2 regions of the Mesorhizobium sp. P2_A12 genome follow, and region 1 is predicted to be linked to the other one. Evidence: riboswitches for the same ligand, from Rfam matches in the RefSeq annotation. Region 1 holds a riboswitch; the other holds the start of a gene.
The links. A riboswitch is a leader RNA that binds a small molecule or an ion and turns the genes downstream of it on or off. The one in region 1 is predicted to bind cobalamin.
Positions count from the first base shown of each region.

Region 2: another riboswitch for cobalamin. It lies ahead of metE (5-methyltetrahydropteroyltriglutamate--homocysteine S-methyltransferase); the one in region 1 lies ahead of AC1DZU_RS02735 (aromatic ring-hydroxylating oxygenase subunit alpha).

Region 1 covers NZ_JBFUCU010000001.1:559,833-564,245, forward strand. The annotation lists gene AC1DZU_RS02730 (FAD-binding oxidoreductase) at 1-692, opposite strand, end outside; gene AC1DZU_RS02735 (aromatic ring-hydroxylating oxygenase subunit alpha) at 773-2,020, opposite strand; cobalamin riboswitch at 2,135-2,336, opposite strand; gene AC1DZU_RS02740 (DUF680 domain-containing protein) at 2,850-3,050, shown strand; gene AC1DZU_RS02745 (DUF680 domain-containing protein) at 3,119-3,358, shown strand; gene AC1DZU_RS02750 (ABC transporter ATP-binding protein) at 3,430-4,413, opposite strand, start outside.
Region 2 covers NZ_JBFUCU010000028.1:22,879-27,291, forward strand. The annotation lists gene AC1DZU_RS32285 (OmpW/AlkL family protein) at 1-350, shown strand, start outside; gene AC1DZU_RS32290 (cytochrome P450 family protein) at 447-1,679, shown strand; partial or broken gene AC1DZU_RS32295 (cytochrome P450) at 1,646-1,940, shown strand; cobalamin riboswitch at 2,216-2,415, shown strand; gene metE (5-methyltetrahydropteroyltriglutamate--homocysteine S-methyltransferase) at 2,532-4,413, shown strand, end outside.

The DNA of each region.
Region 1 (4,413 bases):
AAGGGATCGGGGCCGCAGCAGAAGATTTCGCGCTCGCGGAAATCGGGCGCCAGCAAGGGCAGCCGGATCGCGTCGATGCGGCCCATATGGCCGAACCAGCCCTCGCGGCTGGACCGCTCCTCGATCATGAAACCGAGCGACAGACCCGGCATGTGGCTGCCGAGCAGTTCGAGCTCCTTGCGGAAAATGATCTCTTCCGGGCGCCGTGCGCAGTTGACGAACCCGACATCGGTCCATGGCGCGCAGTCATTGAGCCAGCGTAGCATCGACATCATCGGCGTCACGCCGGAGCCGGCTGAAATGAACAGGTACTTGGCCGCCGGGTGGCTGTGCAGCGAAAAGTCGCCGGTCGGCCCATAGGCCTTGACGTGCGAACCGGGCGTCAGATGATCGAACATCCAGCGTGTGCCGATGCTGCCCGCTTGCGCCTTGATCGTCACTGCGATCGAGAACGGCCGCGATGGCGAAGACGACAGCGTATAGGTGCGCATCAGCGGCCCGTCGGCGGTCGGCAGTTCCAGCGTCACGAACTGACCCGGCTTGTAGCGGAACCAGGTCTGGTTGTCGGAGCGGAAGGTGAAGGTCTTCACATCAGGCGCTTCGTCGCTGACGCCGATCACTTCCAGCACCTGGAGCCTGTCGTTCCAGGGCGTCATCTGGTCGAGATGGCGATAGAGGCCGAGATCGGTCATCGCATTCATCCTTTTGTCCTCACTATTGCCCTATGCATGTCGAGATCCCAAAACCACTGCGCACTTTTGGGCGACATGCACTAGGCAACGCTGCGCAGCGCCGGCCGGCCGCCTTCGGCAAGGCGCGGGCCGATGAACGACGCGTACCACTCGACGAACTGGATGACGCCACCCTCATGCAGCTCCGAATAGGGGCCGGGCTCGTAGGCGGGCGACAGGATGCCGAAGGCGTTTTCCTCGACGATCCGCCGGTCCTGGTCGTTCGTCTCGGTCCAGACGTGGGTGAGTTCGTCGAGATCGTAATCGACGCCTTCGACCGCATCCTTGTGGACCAGCCATTTGGTCGTTACCGCCGTCTCCGTGGCGCTGATCGGCAACACCCGGAAGGTGACGGCGTGGTCGCCCAGGATGTGGTTCCAGGTCGTCGGATAGTGATAGAGCAGCAGGGAACCGATGCGGTCGGTCGAAACGCTGTCGGACAGGTTCTTCTTGACCGCACGCTTTCCCGTCATCGTGTAGCTGACGGCGTCGCGCAACAGCGGCGCGCGGGTGGCGCGGTACTGTCCGGCCGGGTCGATGCGGAATTTGCTTGGCAGGCCGGCTGCTTCGCATTTCGCCCAGTGCGCAAGCATTTCCGGGTCGCTGTCGGCGCCTTGCACGCCGGTCACCGTGGGTGCCTCCGGAAACGTCTTGCAGAGCTCCGGATGATTGCCGGCGCAATGATAGCACTCGCGGTTGTTTTCCCAGACCAGCTTCCAGTTGCCCTTCTCGACAATGGTCGACTCGAACGCCACCTTGGCCTCGCGCAGCCGGTGCGGCAAAAGGTAGGGCTCGATCATCGCGCGCATCGGTGCGAAATCCGCCGGCTCCTTGGCCAGGCAGATGAAAATGTAGCCACCGACGCTTTCGCAGGCGACTGGCTTCAAGCCGAACTGGCTCTTGTCGAAACCGTCGGCCATCTGCCTGGCAAACAACAGCCTTCCGTCCAGCTCATAGGTCCATTGGTGATAGGGGCAGACCAGCTTTGCCGCCGTGCCCTTGTCGGAATTGCAGACGCGGCTGCCGCGATGGCGGCAGGAATTGTGGAAGGCGTTGATATTGCCCTTCTGGTCGCGGACAAGCACGACTGGATAGTCGCCAATCTGCGCCGTGATGTAACTGCCCGGCTTCGGCAGCTCGCAATCATGACCGATGAACAGCCAGTCGCGATACCAGATCAGCTCCATGTCGAGCTTGAAATAGTCTGGATCGGTGTAGAAGGGCTGTTCCAGCGAAAAGCCTTGCCGGCGCCCACTCAAGAGCCTCAGCATGTCGTTGCGAGCATCCATGTCCTGTCCTCGTTTCTAAGGACTGAACTGGTGGTGACGGAGGAAGGATTGGACGCAGGCCGGCGATCCGCCGGACATGCACTATCCACCTCTTGACCGCCCACCGCGATCAGTCGAGTCTAGACATCTCGGGCTGGTTTCCGGGCTCTGGAGTTGTCCTTGCGGACCATCGCGACACCTTCCCAGGCGATTGCCCAGTGGTCTCCCGTTGCGACTTGAACTCCACCACCGTTGCGGGGGCAGCGCCGGATTCTGACCGGCTTCCCAATTCTCCACCTCGTCGTCACGAAGCGGCACCTGAGATGGCATGATCTAATCACGATCGCGGGCGCGCCATCGGCATGAAAACGACATCGTATCCATGCGGCGCGACACGCTTGCGAAACGTTCCGGTGGGCGATCGCGGAGCGGAAGCCCTATCTCTTGGGCAACCATAGCCGGCTGCAATATCGCCGAATCTGCCCCCTTGTCGGGAAGCAAAGAAGGCTATCGGTATCGAAAAGTGACTATTAGCAGCCTCTAAAATCGAACCGAACGGTTCGTTTCTGTTGACGGTGCGTGCAGGACGTGTGAACGCTGGGCCTCCGACACAGTTGGTGATCGGGGTGGCTGTTTTGTACAACTATTTGATATAACTTAGAAAAACATTGAGTGTGGAAACCCCTGGCACAATTTCAAGTGGTGGATTCTTGGTCCACGCGGAACAACTTCGTGATTGGAAATGACTGGATGGCTCTCCCACATCGGGGCTGTCCGGAACGACGCGATTTCTTTCCAAGACACGCCGCTAGACGGACGGCAAAAATAAGAAATACTGGAGTACCAAAAAATGAAAAAGATCATCCTCACTGCCGCCGCCCTTCTGGCCATTTCCGGCAGCGCCTTCGCGAACAGCGACCACTATGGTTCGAATGCCCCGGCAGCCACCGCTGCTGTCGACAGCTCGTACACCGCTTCGACCAAGAAGTCGGAGCCGGCTGCTCAGACGCCTGCCCAGGGTAGCAACCGTAACCTCTTCGGCAACAACTAACAGCCGATTCCCAGGGGCGGCGGGCTCTCCCGCCGTCCTGGCGAAAACCAGAATTCAGGAGACTTGAAATGAAGAAGATCATGCTTGCTGCCGCCGCCGTCCTGGCGATCTCCGGCAGCGCTTTCGCCGCCAGCGACAACTACGGTTCGAATGGCGCAAACCAGCCTGCTGTCGGTTCGGTTGACAACTCGCAAACGAGCTCGATCCGCAGCAGCGGTGGTTTCGTCGGCAAGCTGCTCAACTCGTCGGGTGACGTAGAGAAGTCCGCCCCTCAGAGCGCCGACCGCGACCTCTTCGGCAATCACTAACAGCCGAAGTTGATTTCCAAAAAAGAGCGGCGGGCCCCGCCSCTCTTTTCGTGTCGAGACTTGGTTCTGTCTCAAGCCGCCTTTACTTCCGGCTGACGGAGCGAGAAGGAGTGCCCGTCCGCGTCGAAGATGTGAAGGTCGTTCGCGTCCGCGCTCAGCCGCAGCGTCGCACCGCGTTTGACCTCGACATTGCCAGGCAGCTTGGTCACCAGGGGCAGGTCGGCGCGGCCGATGTCGACATAGACAAGCTGGACCTCGCCGAGTTGCTCGACATAGTCGACCGTCCCCTCGAACAGATAGTCCGTGCCGCTGGCGATGATCAGATCTTCCGGCCGCACGCCGAAACTCACCGCAGCACCCTTTGCCGAAGCCGGCGTCGCGATCGGCACGCTTGCCTTGCGCCCGCCGACATGGCTGATGACGGTCGGGTTTCCGGTCTTGTCGATGGTAGCCGGCAGAATGTTCATGGCCGGCGAGCCGATGAACTGGGCAACGAACAGGTTGCCGGGCTTCTTGTAGAGGTCCATCGGCGTGCCGACCTGCTCGATATGGCCTTCCTTGAGCACCACGATGCGATCGGCCAGCGTCATCGCCTCGACCTGGTCGTGGGTGACGTAGATCATGGTCGTGTTGGGCATCGATTCCTTGAGCTTGGCGATCTCGATGCGGGTGGCGACCCGCAGTGCGGCGTCTAAGTTAGACAGCGGCTCGTCGAACAGGAACACTTTCGGATTGCGCACGATGGCGCGGCCGATGGCGACGCGCTGGCGCTGGCCACCTGACATCGCCTTGGGCAGGCGGTCGAGATATTTGGTCAACTGCAGGATTTCCGCCGCCTGCCTCACGCGGCGGTCGATCTCGGCCTTGTTCTCCTTGCCGATCTTCATCGAGAACGCCATGTTGTCGTAGACGGTCATGTGCGGGTAGAGCGCGTAGGACTGGAACACCATGGCGATGCCCCGCTTCGATGGCGGCACGTCGTTGACGACCTCGCCGGCGATCTTGAGTTCGCCGGAGGTGATTTCCTCCAGCCCGGCGATCGACCTCAGCAATGT
Region 2 (4,413 bases), on a different contig from region 1:
GGCTTGGCAAGGTCGGCAAGGTTTGGCTGCTGCCGCCAACGGTGACATTGCAGTATCATTTTACCGATTTCGGCGCCTTCACGCCCTATGTCGGCGCCGGCGTGAACTATACGATCTTCTATCATCAGCAAGTCGGCAGCGCCGATGATCTCAAGGTCAAGAACACATTCGGCGCCGCGCTGCAGGTTGGATTCGACTACATGGTAGATCGGCACTGGGGCGTCAACTTCGACGTGAAGAAGCTTTTCCTCAAGCCCGACTTCGACGTCACTGTCGCCGGCGCCAAGCTCACGGGCAAGGCCAAGCTCGATCCCTGGTTGATAGGCGCAGGTCTCACCTACCGCTTCTGAGGACGAACCACACAAAAGGGGCACTTTTCGAAGTCCGCGCGCGGATCATCCGTGCCGAGAAGTGGACCCGCGATGGTTCTTAAAGGAGTTGTTGGCATGCGCGTAGAAAACGATCATTGCGACGTGATCGGTGTGCCGGCCGCTCCCACGCAACTTGATCGTCTTTCTTCTGCGATTCTGCAGCAGGGGGGGATGGCGCGAGTGTCGCTGCCAGGCGGTGTGGTGGCCTGGGCGGCAGGCCGTCACCAGACGCTCAGGCAGATGCTTTCCGACCACCGTTTCAACAAGGACTGGCGACAGTGGCGGGCGCTGCAGGACGGCGAGATTCCCGAGGATCATCCGCTGATCGGGATATGCAAAGTGGACAACATGACCACGGCGCACGGCGCCGATCACCGTCGCTTGCGCGGCCTGCTGTCCAGCAGCTTCGCGCCCAGTCGTATCGCCTTGCTGGCGCCACGGATCGAACAATGCGTCGATCGACTCCTGGCCGAGATGGCGCAGCGCGGCGGCAGTGCCGATCTGATGTGCGAGTTCGCCGTTCCGCTGCCCACCAACGTGATTGCCGAACTGTTCGGTTTGCCGGACGAACAGCGTGAAGAGATCGTCGCGCTCACCTACAGCCTGGCCAACACCTCCGCCACAGCCGAAGAGGTGCGACAGACGCGGCAGCGCATCCCGGAGTTCTTCCGTCGCCTTATCGCGCTCAAGCGGGGCCAGCTCGGCGATGATCTGGCTTCGGCCCTGATCGTCGCCCGTGACAAAGGCGAGCTCGTTTCCGACACCGAGCTCATCGACATGCTGTTCATGGTGCTCTCTGCGGGCTTCGTGACCACCGCCAGCGTCATCGGCAATGGCGTGCTGGCATTGCTGACGCATCCGCAGCAACTGCACCTGGTGCGCAGCGGCCAAGTTCCTTGGTCACAGGCGATCGAGGAGATCCTGCGCTGGGGCAGCTCAGCGGCCAATCTGCCGTTCCGCTATGCCACCCAGGACGTGGAGATCGACGGATGCATGGTCCGCCGCGGCGATGCCGTCCTGATGGCGTTCCATGCGGCGAACCGGGACGAAAAGGCCTTCGGTCCCGGCGCCGACAGGTTCGATGTCACCCGGCGGCACAACCCGCATTTGTCATTCGGCGAGGGGCCGCATTCCTGCCTGGGCGCTGCGCTGGCGCGCCTGGAATTGCGCTGCGCCTTCCCCGCGCTGTTCGGGCGGCTGGAGGATCTGGCCCTGACCATCGCCGCGGAGGACGTCGTCTACATGCCGTCTTACGTCATTCGCTGCCCGCAGCGCCTGCCGGTCAGCTTCCGCCCTTCCGTCGCTTAGAGAGTGCGGCATTCACCCCGGATTCGGTGATTCTCGGTTCGCCGGGGTGGCTGGTCTCGCACGAGGGGGGCGAGCATGCCCGGTTACGCACGATCGTGGCGCCGGCCTTCAGCAATCGCAGGGTGAAGCTGCTCGCGCAGCAGGTCGAGGCGATCGCCGCTCAGTTGTTCGAGACGCTGGAGGCCCAGCCCCAGTTCCGCCGACCTGAGGCGCCACCTCTCCTTTCCGCTTCCGGACATGGTTATCAGCGTGCTGATGGGCGAGTGCGCAAGCACGCTGAGCGAAGCCGAGCGGGAACAAATACCGGGATTTCCCGGCTGACCGTGACGACCTGGCCCGACTTTACGCCCTTTGAGCCCGGCGACCTCGATCTGATCCGGCGTCGCCGATGGGGACAAGGACCTCTCCGAGCCTGCACTGATGAGAGGCGGCATCGTATGCGGCTTTGGGCGAAAGAGACCGATCAGCGCAAGGGCATTATTCGCATCATCACATAAACATCTCGTTATATGTATTGACAAGGAGCGAAGCTGCTGTGATTGTGCGCATGTCGTGGTTCTCCGCGCGGCACTGCCGTAGCGGAGCTAAGAGGGAAGCCGGTGCGATGCCGGCGCTGCCCCCGCAACTGTTAGCGGCGAGCCAAGCCCATTGGTGTCACTGAGGCGAACGGCCTCGGGAAGACGGGCAGAGGCTTTGACCCGCGAGCCAGGAGACCTGCCACGACGAACAACGTCCACGGGCGGGGTGTCTCGGTGGTCGCGGTAGCCCGGCTTCGTGCCGCCTGCTCGCGCGTTCCTTGTCCCCACGCCCCAACCATCGGGGTATGGCATGACTGTCTCTCAACAAATTCCTGTGGCAACGCTCGGCGTGCCGCGTATCGGTCGACGGCGGGAACTAAAATTCGCGCTTGAAAGCTACTGGTCCGGAAAATCTCCCGCTGCCGACCTGCTCGCGACGGCGAAGGGGCTACGCGCCGCCAGCTGGAGGGAGCAGCACGACCACGGCGTGTCGAAAATCCCGTCCAGCGATTTCTCGCTTTATGACCATGTGCTCGACACCGTCGCCATGGTCGGCGCCGTGCCGGCACGATACGCCTGGACTGACGGCGAGGTCCCACTCGATACCTATTTCGCCATGGCGCGCGGCAACCAAGGTCAGGCCGCGGATTGTGGACATGCTGGTGACAAGCATGCGGCCAACGGGCATGGCCTTGCCGCGATGGAAATGACCAAGTGGTTCGACACCAACTATCACTACATTGTGCCGGAACTTACCGACGATCAGAGCTTTGCCCTCTCGTCGGCGAAACCGGTCGATCATTTCCTCGAGGCCAGGGCGCTCGGCATCCACACGCGCCCGGTCCTGCTTGGACCGGTTACCTTTCTCAAGTTGGCGAAGTCACCTGAGGAAGGTTTCAACCCTATCGCGCTCCTGCCACGGCTGCTGCCCGTCTACGAGGAGCTCCTGCGGAGGCTGAAGCTCGCGGGAGCCGATTGGGTGCAGATCGATGAGCCGGCGCTCGTGCTGGATCTGATTCCCAACGAACGGGATGCGCTCCAATTCGCCTACTGCCGGCTGTCGAAAGCAGCACCGGAGTTGAAGATCATGGTCGCTACCTATTTCGGATCGCTGGGCGACAATCTCGAGACCGCGATTTCCCTGCCCGTGGCGGGACTGCATGTCGATCTCGTGCGCGCTCCAGAGCAGTTGGAGACCGTCGGCCGGCTCGCGCAGAAGGACCTTGTGCTCTCGCTCGGGCTGATCGACGGCCGCAACGTGTGGCGCGCGAACCTGCCTGCCATACTTGACCGCATCAAGCCGATCGTCGCCGGCTGGCCGCTGGACCGCGTGGAGATCGCCCCGTCCTGCTCGATGCTGCATGTGCCGATCGACCTGGACATGGAGACGGCCCTCGATGCGGATGTGAAGTCGTGGCTCGCCTTCGCGGCGCAAAAAGCCGACGAGCTGGTCGTGCTCGCCCGTGCGCTGGCCGAAGGCCGGGACGCGGTCGCCGCCGAACTGGAGGCGTCGGCTCAGGCTGCCGCCATTCGCGCGACATCCGCGAAGGTGCATGATCCGCTCGTCGAAGGCCGGGTCGCCAGCATCAAGGTCGCCATGACGCGCCGGAAGAGCGCATTCGACGTGCGCTCCAAGCTTCAGGCCGACACGTTTGGTTTGCCTTTCTTCCCCACCACGACGATCGGCTCCTTCCCGCAAACAGCCGAGGTTCGCAAGGCGCGGGCAGCTCATGCCAAGGGCGAGCTGAGTTACGTCGACTACGAGGCGTTCCTGAAGAAAGAGATAGAAGCCGCCGTTCGCTGGCAAGAAGAGATCGGACTCGATGTGCTGGTCCACGGCGAATTCGAGCGCAACGATATGGTGCAGTATTTCGCTGAGCAGCTCTGCGGCTTCGCCTTCACGCAACACGGCTGGGTGCAGAGCTATGGCTCGCGCTTTGTGCGCCCCCCGATCATCATTGGAGATGTGTCGCGACAAAATCCGATGACAGTACACTGGTGGCGAGATGCCCAGTCGCTGACGCCGAAGCCGGTGAAGGGCATGCTTACCGGCCCGGTGACGATCCTCAACTGGTCCTTCGTCCGAGACGACCTTCCCCGCTCAGCCGTCTGCCGCCAGGTCGCGCTCGCCATTCGCGATGAAGTGAGCGACCTTGAAGAGGCCGGCGCCAGGATGATCCAGATCGACGAAGCCGCACTGCGCGAGGGCTTGCCGC